DNA from 2 places in the Cerasibacillus sp. genome. Region 1 is predicted to be linked to the other one. Evidence: a T-box and tRNA genes for the amino acid it is inferred to sense, from the RefSeq annotation. Region 1 holds a T-box; the other holds one or more tRNA genes.
What was found. The T-box of region 1 lies ahead of VIG73_RS07815 (valine--tRNA ligase). A T-box ahead of a tRNA ligase gene usually reads a tRNA of that ligase, here a tRNA-Val.
Positions count from the first base shown of each region.

Region 2: it has a tRNA-Val gene. The T-box ahead of VIG73_RS07815 (valine--tRNA ligase) is inferred to sense a tRNA for this amino acid. The anticodon was not compared.

Region 1 covers NZ_DATBTY010000040.1:103,388-108,280, forward strand. Annotated here, with positions in the region: gene spoVID (stage VI sporulation protein D) at 1-900, shown strand, start outside; gene VIG73_RS07810 (hypothetical protein) at 938-1,126, opposite strand; T-box leader at 1,289-1,511, shown strand; gene VIG73_RS07815 (valine--tRNA ligase) at 1,553-4,189, shown strand; gene VIG73_RS07820 (ATP-grasp domain-containing protein) at 4,233-4,893, opposite strand, start outside.
Region 2 covers NZ_DATBTY010000068.1:51,304-56,196, forward strand. Annotated here, with positions in the region: gene VIG73_RS11810 (hypothetical protein) at 112-948, opposite strand; gene VIG73_RS11815 (histidine phosphatase family protein) at 1,097-1,642, opposite strand; gene VIG73_RS11820 (NUDIX hydrolase) at 1,652-2,089, opposite strand; gene VIG73_RS11825 (hypothetical protein) at 2,795-3,163, shown strand; tRNA gene VIG73_RS11830 (tRNA-Val) at 3,359-3,431, opposite strand; gene VIG73_RS11835 (catalase) at 3,725-4,893, shown strand, end outside.

The sequences.
Region 1 (4,893 bases):
CATCGTTTTCCAGTGGAAATCTCTGTTCCAAGTTACCGAGTGAAGGACATGAATGAAGTTGCGGTTCATATTGCTTCTTTTGATTATGAATTACCAAGTGCTGATAAGTTAATCATTGATGCGACGGTTCAAATACAGGGCATTCAAGGAGAGGCGACAATAAGTGAGGCCACAACAAGTGAGCGAATAAACGGGGATAACAATGAAGTTGACGGATTTAACGAGATGAATGCTGAAGATGTTTTTTCATTTGAAGTCATAAATAACGATGATGATAAACGCAAGACACAAAAAAATGATGTCGCATTAAATCAATCTCGTGATCAGTCTAAACAAACAGCAAAGGTTGAAGAACTAGAAGATGACCAAGACGTCGTAATGAATCACTTCCCAACTTTACCTGCATTACGTGAAGAGGAAGGGAGTGAAATAATCGAAGAAACGACTGAGGAAAAACTAGATGATGAGAAGGTGGACGAAGATGATCGACTGTTGTTTAAGAAGAAAACCCAATCTTTAGAGGAATTTTTTGCTAAAGATAAGATAGCTGAAAAAAGCTCTACAGAAGAATCAGCGATAACAGCAGAAGCAGAGACTGTGATGACTGAGTCACAAGGTGAAGGGGCAGAAGTAATGGATGAATCAGAAGCCACGGACCGTGAAGAGCTATCTGAATCTGAAGAAAAGCCGCAGCTCCATTTTCTATCCGACATGATTCAAAATGAAGAAGAATCCTTTACACAAATGCGTCTTTGTATCGTACAAAAAGAAGATACATTAGAATCGATAGCCGAACGATATAAAACAACATCACTTCATATTTTAAAGAAAAACCATCTTGACGATGATGCGGTTTCTGAAGGACAATTACTTTATATACCGATAAGGAAAAATAAATAAACACTCACCCCTTGTCATCATGCCAAGGGGTATTTTCTTAAATCCATTCTTGATAAAAAGCGACAAATAATAAAACAAAGATGGCTAAAATAATCACGTCTAATGTTGTTGGGAAAAGTAATGTGCGGATTAATTGAAAGATTAATAAAGGTAATGTACATCGTTCAATAATGATGATCCATTTACGCGCCCAAGGTGGAAGTCGATAGCGATAATAACGTGACATTCTATATGACACCTCAATTCTTGAAAGAACATTATCGGGATTGTGTAATATTATATGATTACCAGGCTTTATCTTGTGAAATAGAATATGCATTAACATGTAATAAATAACATTCTAATGTTGCATTTTGATTAAAGATTGGTTAAACTAACTATAATAATATGAAATGCGATGAAGAGGAAGAGTACAAACACATAAACCTAACAGAGAGGGAAATAAGGGCTGAAAGTTTCCTAGGTAATATGATTTGGAAGTCGCCTCAGATGCAGCTTCTTTGAAAAAAGTAGAAGAAGCCGGTTTATGACCGTTAATTCGATTAAGTGTATGGGGATCATATGCCCATAAACAAAGGTGGTACCGCGAAAATAGGCTTTTCGTCCTTTATGGATGAAAAAGCTTTTTTTATATTTTAAGGAGGTTTTAAACATGTCAGAACAACCACTGCCTACGAAATATAATCCACAAGAGGTTGAAAAAAACCGCTATCAATTCTGGGTAGATGGGAAATATTTCGAAGCGAAATCAGATCCTGAAAAAGAACCTTTCTCAATCGTTATTCCCCCACCAAACGTGACGGGAAAATTACATCTTGGGCATGCCTGGGATACAACGATGCAAGATACCGTTGCTCGCATGAAACGCATGCAAGGCTATGATGTCCTGTGGCTTCCAGGAATGGACCATGCTGGTATTGCAACACAGGCAAAAGTAGAAGAGAAATTACGTGAAGAAGGCGTATCACGTTATGATCTAGGACGTGAGAAATTTTTAGAGAAAGTATGGGATTGGAAAGAAGAGTACGCATCTTTTATTCGAAAACAATGGGCTAAATTGGGACTTGGTTTAGATTATTCGCGAGAACGTTTTACAATGGATGAAGGATTGTCAGATGCCGTTCAAGAAGTATTCGTTCGCTTGTATGAAAAAGGGTTCATTTACCGCGGAGAATATATTATTAACTGGGACCCTCAGACAAAAACAGCATTATCTGATATTGAAGTGATTTACGAAGAAGTTCAAGGTCATTTCTATCATATGCGCTATCCAATAAAAGATAGTGACGAAACGATTGAAATAGCTACAACACGCCCGGAAACGATGTTAGGTGATACAGCAGTCGCTGTACATCCGGATGATGAACGTTATCAACATTTAATTGGTAAGACAGTTATTTTACCGCTTGTCGGTCGTGAGATTAAAATTGTAGCCGATGATTATGTCGATATGGAATTTGGTTCAGGTGCAGTTAAAATTACACCGGCACATGATCCAAATGACTTTGAGATTGGAAATCGTCATCAGTTAGAACGTGTTCTCGTTATGAATGAAGACGGGACAATGAATAAAAACGCAGGCAAATATGAAGGAATGGACCGTTTCGAATGTCGTAAACAAATTGTGAAAGACTTACAAGATATAGGTGTTCTCTTTGAAATTGAAGAACATACCCATCAAGTCGGTCATTCAGAGCGTAGTGGGGCAGTTGTAGAACCGTATTTGTCAACACAATGGTTTGTTAAAATGCAACCATTAGCGGAAACGGCAATCAACATGCAAGAAGGGGAAGAAAAAGTTAATTTCGTTCCTGATCGTTTCGAACGGACATATATGCACTGGATGGAAAATATCCGTGACTGGTGTATCTCTCGCCAATTATGGTGGGGACACCGTATTCCAGCTTGGTATCATAAGGAAACAGGGGAAGTTTATGTTGGTAAAGAGGCTCCTGAAGATATTGAAAACTGGAAACAGGATGAAGATGTACTAGATACATGGTTCTCTTCAGCGTTATGGCCATTTTCTACAATGGGTTGGCCAGATGAATCAGCTGAAGATTATAAACGTTATTTCCCAACCGATGTCCTTGTAACCGGATATGATATTATTTTCTTCTGGGTTGCGCGGATGATTTTCCAGTCAAAAGAATTTACCGGGAAACGTCCGTTTAAAGATGTGCTCATTCACGGATTAATTCGTGATTCAGAAGGAAGAAAGATGAGTAAATCATTAGGTAATGGTGTTGACCCAATGGATGTCATCGATCAATATGGTGCCGATTCATTACGTTATTTCTTATTAACTGGTTCTACACCTGGGCAGGATTTACGTTTCTATTGGGAAAAGGTTGAATCAACATGGAACTTCGCTAATAAAGTTTGGAATGCTTCTCGATTTGCCTTAATGAATATGGAAGGCTTTACGTATGACGATATTGATTTAACTGGCGATTTATCTCTTGCAGATAAATGGATTTTAACACGACTGAATGAAACGATCGAACAAGTGACAAAGAATACGAATAAATATGAGTTCGGTGAAGCAGGTCGTTATTTATACAACTTTATCTGGGATGAGCTATGTGATTGGTATATTGAAATGGCAAAGCTTCCTTTATATGGTGATGATGAAACTCAGAAACAAACGACTCGATCTGTCTTAGCTTATGTGTTTGATATGACGATGCGTATGCTTCATCCGTTTATGCCATTTATAACTGAAGAAATATGGCAAAAACTTCCACACAAAGGTGAGTCAATTACGGTCGCAAGTTGGCCAGAAGTAAACGAACAGTTCCATGACGAACAGGCTGCTAAGGAAATGAAGCGACTTGTTGCCATCATTAAAGCTGTTCGTAATATTAGAGCCGAAGTTGACACACCAATGTCTAAAGAAATTCATCTTATGATTCAAGCAGAAACAGAAGCTGTTCAAGCAGAACTTGAAAATGAGCGTCTCTATTTAGAACGTTTCTGTAATCCAAGTCAACTAGATATTGGAACAGATTTAGATATCCCGGAACAAGCGATGTCAGCAGTTGTGACAGGTGCTCAAGTCTATTTACCATTAGAGGGCTTGATTGATTTCGATAAAGAAATTGCCCGTTTAGAGAAAGAATTGGAGAAATGGACGAAAGAGGTTGAACGCGTTCAGAAGAAACTAAGCAATAAAGGCTTCGTTGAAAAAGCACCAGAAGCGGTTGTAGAAAAAGAAAGACAAAAAGAGATTGACTACCTAGATAAACAACGTAAAGTACAGGAGCGTCTAGCAGAATTAAAAGGATAAAAAAATGAGGCCCAAGAAGTTACGATATCTTCTTGGGTCTTTTTTATTGACGTTCTAACTCTATCTTCTCTTTAATAAAAGATAAATACTTGCCAACTGTATTTATTGATGATACAGCACTTAATGTACGTGATCCGACAACGTCTTCTATTTCATTAAATATCAAGTCACCCGAATGATTGAATAAAAAGTCAATCCCAACCATTCCAAAATCAAAATGATTAATGATTTGTTGAATCAATGCACTTTCACTATGAGATAAATTATACCATGTCGCTTTTCCACCAAGTTTAAAATTGGCGCGAAAATCTGTATCACTTTCTCTAAGAACAGCACCAATGATTTTCTTTCCAATAACAAAGACACGGAGATCTTTACCTTGTTGAACATCAGTTGTTTGTATAAGCACATGCTCAAATGTTGTTTGTTGTGAAAAATGTACCCAATCATGATCATTTTTAATGAGAAATACTTCTCGGCCACCTCTTCCAGTCGGATTTTTAATGATTAACGGATAAGGTAGTGGAGGAGTATTTGTTAAATCTTTTCGATTATAAAAGAGCATATTAACCATAGGGATATTCAGTTTATTAACTTCTAAATGAGTTAACATTTTATCGTTACAAATGCGCGATACATATGAAGAATTAAATGTTTTAATACCTAACTGTTCCAGATGTAATTGCAACAATGGCTCGACCGTT
Region 2 (4,893 bases), on a different contig from region 1:
CTGGGCAACTCGTAGAGAGAGGATCAATACTATACTTGGATTTGCTTCTAATTCACTCCTTTTACTTCTAACAGCACATGATGCTATCTGTTCAATCATTCTCACATATGATTAAGGTTTTGGTTTTTCTTTAATGATATCATTTATCTCTGTACGTTCGAGTTGTTGCTTCAGCGCCATCATTTCTTGTTTTAGTTTTTTCATTTCCTGGGTCATTTCTCGTTTTAGTTTTTGACCTGCTTGAGCAACTGCCTGTGTAATCATTAATTTCATTTCAGCTTGAATTTTCGGGTCTTTCATAATGAGAAGCATGGCGTCGGCCATTTTCGAACGTGATGACGGACTTTGGGCAATTTGTTGTAAGAGAATCACATTTTGTTCCATCATTTTTTTGCTGAATTTGGGGTCATCTAAAAGAAGTTTATTGAGAGTGAGTGATAGTTCCTTCACTTTTTGATTTGTAGCGGGATGATGCAATCTTAATTCCTCTTCAGCTACATTTTGTTTTAATATGTTCGTTTTTAATTTGTCACCTGCCTCAATTGCTCTTTTTCGTGAAGCAAGGGAACCTTCAACTAACTTAATATTTTGTTTTTTATCTTGCTGGATATCATCCATAACAGTAATCATTTGTTGTTTTAATTTTTCCATGCCTTTCTCGTCTTGGGCAATCATGTCATTAGCTGACATCATTATATTTAAGTATTCCTCACGTAAAGTAGGGTCATTTAAAATGGACTCTTGTTCAATAAGGTTATTTTGCAGGATTTGTTGTTTGGCTTCTTCGGATTGCAGGACAACTTGTTTTCTCCCTTCTGAAAACAAGACTTGAACTTTATCGCTCATGGCCATATTTTCAACTGTTTCTTCACCGAATTCACTTTTTTCTGGAGAACACCCAGTTATAAGAAATATGACAAAACTAAAGATTGGTAAAAAATACTTCATAAAAAGTGTCACTCCTTATTCATACACTATAATTATTGTTTGTAAATTACGGAAAGGTATGATTGGTTAAATAAGGATGGCATGGAAAAGGTATTATAAATTGATGACACAAAAAAAGACCTTCGTAAGTTATCGAAGGTCAGCCCGATTAATCTTGCCATAAACGTTTAATATGACGACTATTTTGAAGAAATTCCAAAAGATACACATCTGGGTTGCTTAAACGCTTCCATTCTTCAAAGCCATAATTCTTATCATAGTGATTTAATAATATAGATATTATCCCGCCATGTGCGACGATCATCGTATTTTCAGCATGACTTGCCACGACATCATTTACGACCTCTACAATCCGATTCATAGCTTCGTTACTGGATTCTCCACCTTCATATTTCAAATCCCAATCTAGGAATGTCGCTTCTAGTTTATCCATCCAATCTGGAAAAAAGACGGAACTAAGGACGCGTTCGGATAGGCGGCTATCTTGTTCAATCTCTATATCTTTCTTCTTTGCAAATGGCTCTATTGTTTGAATCGCTCGTAAGAAAGGACTAGAAATAATTTTATCGGTCTTTAGATCAGATAGAAAATCAGACAGTTCGTTTGCTTGAATAAATCCTTTTTCCGTTAATGGTGAATCAGGAGATTGTCCAGTTGCTTCACAATGTCTAATAATATATATGTTTTTAGTCATCTGAACTCCTTAACAATTATTCATTGTAGTGATGATTTTATTAGCTAGTAAGATGCTTTCTTTTAAGTATGATGGGGCATAAGGATGATTTTCTATTTGTTGAGAAGTCATCCAATGGACCGATTCGACTTCATCTTTACTTTTAGCGCTTGCTTGACCAGATTTATATTCGCAAAGAAATACAATATTAATAACGTCTTCACCAGAATCTGTTACAAAAGAAGTATTATGAATGTACTTAATGGTATCTTTTACTTTTATTCCGACTTCTTCAAAAATCTCACGCTTTACAGTTCTTTCTAAAATATCGGTCGTGTTACCTTCTTGTTCCACTTTACCACCTACGAGAGAGAGTAAACCTGCCGCATGCTCCTCTTTTTTACTTCGTTCAATAATTAGCCATTGATCATTTTTAACAATCGCGCCCTCAACATTTACTATGAACATATTTTTATCCTCCAATAAGAAGTTATTTGAATCATATCCATATCGAACGAGGTTTGGACAAAAAATAATATGTTTAACCCAAAGACGAACAATCTACTTTTTTAACGAAGAATATTTCTGAAGTGTGAATATGCACCTCGTTCAGATTTTTCTTTGATAAAACACTTTTGCCCATACCCTATCTTACTATATGGATAATACAAATAACATAAATGTGTAAATTATTGATAAATTAACACCACTCTGAAATGTTTTTATACAGCTTTGATAGTTATTTTATATAAATTTCGGGGCATATTGGATAATAATAATTTTTTGAATCGGAGTGATGAAAAAATGTCGGGTCCAGCATTAAGGCGTGTCGTGAGTCATTCCTCAGTCCATAAGGCGATATTAAGTGAAGCAGGGGAATTGAGGTTCCTCTATGTTTCTATTATCGTATTTTTTAGAAATATTTATTATGTCGACCAAATAAGACGAAATATTCATTTTATTTATGTTATATTAATATAACTAATCAATAAAAAGACAAGACATTATAGAGTAAGGATATTTATTGGGGTAACGAATTAAGAGGATCTCACACCGCGTCAGGTGGAACATTCAGTCATATCCATAATATAATTTCCAAAGTTCCTGGAACCCCAAAGATGAAATAAATAGGAAGATATTAGAAAACGTTCTTAACTAATAGGGGGAGCAGATTTGGTACAAAGGAAAAACTTTATTGTTGTTATACTCGTTTTCATCATAATATTGGCGGTTAGTTGTTCGAAACATACTAACAATGAAAATGGAACCACAGCAAATGAACAAATAGATAAAGAGAGGGCCCAGGAAATTGCTTTAAATGACGCTCCTTCTTTTAAACCTAATAATAGTAATTTTGAAATTTATAGCATAGAAAGAACAAAAATGAGTTATCGTGGTTCTATAAAGCTCTATGATTCTTGGGTCGTTATTATTAGTTCACGTGAACCAAATAGTGATAAAAGTTTTCCAAAAATTTTATATCAAATTAACGCTAAAAATGGGAAAATTATTGATAAAACAAATCACGCATTTGGTGAATAATGTATTTATAATGAAATTCTTTCATACCGCACTTCTATAATATTGATTATAAATACAGATTAAAGAACTCCGGAGACTATTATAGAATTTCGACGAGCTAGGAAAATAATTAATATAAAACTAATATTAGATATTTTTATATAAGTTAGCAAAACAAAAGCGCTTGAACCTTTACAGGAACAAGCGCTTTATTAGTGATTCCGATTGGGCTCGAACCAACGACCTCTACCCTGTCAAGGTAGCGCTCTCCCAGCTGAGCTACGGAATCATTTATTGCGTCAACATTTACTATTATATTGACGATGGTAATAAAAGTCAAGGGTTTTTTGAAAAAAAAAGAAAATGAATAATATCTGATGAATACGTCGTAAGATTCCTTCAGGGAAAAACCACAAATTCTATCATCCAAGCGACTTCTCTTTTACATAGAAAATCCAAATTAATATTACATTTTTTTGTATAGCCAAAATAAAAAATAAAGATGGAGTAGTGTTCTATTATATACAAACGAAGCATAAGTATTTAAGTGGATTGAAATATTTTTAATGGGTGGGTGTTTATATGGATAATGATAAGTCAGCTTCAAGAAATCAGAAACCCATGAATAGTAAAAATGAACAGTTGGAAGAGTTTCGTGTAAGAAATACAGGGAAGCCAATGACAACGAATCAATCGAGAAAAATATCAAATGACCAAGAAACATTAAAAGCTGGTGAACGCGGGCCGTCATTACATGAGGATTGGCATTATTTTGAAAAAATGACACACTTTGTACGTGAAAGAATACCGTCACGAGTGGTTCATGCGCGAGGTTATGGAGCACATGGAGAATTTGAATGTTATCAGTCGATGAAACAATTTACAAAAGCTGGATTTTTGCAAGAAGCTGGCAAAAAGACGTCTGTGTTTGTTCGATTTTCTACCGTTCAAGGTGATAGAGGTTCTAAAGATACAGCGAGAGATTTACGTTGCAAGGGAGTTAAGTTTTATACAGAAGAAGGTAATTACGATTTGACAACGATTTCAATGCCGGTCTTAATTAATCAAGATCCAATGAAATTTCCCGATGTAATGCATGCATATCAGCCAGAGCCGCGGAGTGGTATGCCGACAGCTTCAGGAGCCCATGATAATTTCTGGGATTATGTCGCAAATAATCAAGAAGCACTTCATATGGTGTTGTGGATTATGTCCGATAGAGGTATTGTAAAAAATTACCGAATGATGGAATCATGGTCGATTAATACGTATTTATTTGTTAATGACGAAGGTGTAGCTACTTTTGTTAGATTTGTTTGGAAGCCTGTTCTCGGCGTACACTCCCTGCTTCAAGATGAGGCACAGAAAATAGGGGGAATAGACCCTGATTATCATCGAAGAGATCTAAGAGAGGCGATTGATAGAGGGGCTTATCCTGAATATGAATTAGGTGTTCAGTTGATTGCGATGGAGGATGAATTCAAATTCGACTTTGATGTTCTCGATCCGGCAAAGTTTTGGCCAGAAGAACTTGTTCCTGTTCACATAATCGGTAAGATGACTTTAAATAAAAATGTTGATAATGAATTTGCGGAATTAGAACAAGTCGCATTTAACCCTGCAAATGTCGTACCGGGAATTGATTTTTCTAATGATCCTGTCCTACAAGGAAGATTAATTACTTATCAAAGTGCACAATACCATCGACTTGGCAGCGCTAACTTTCAAGATTTACCAATTAATCGACCACT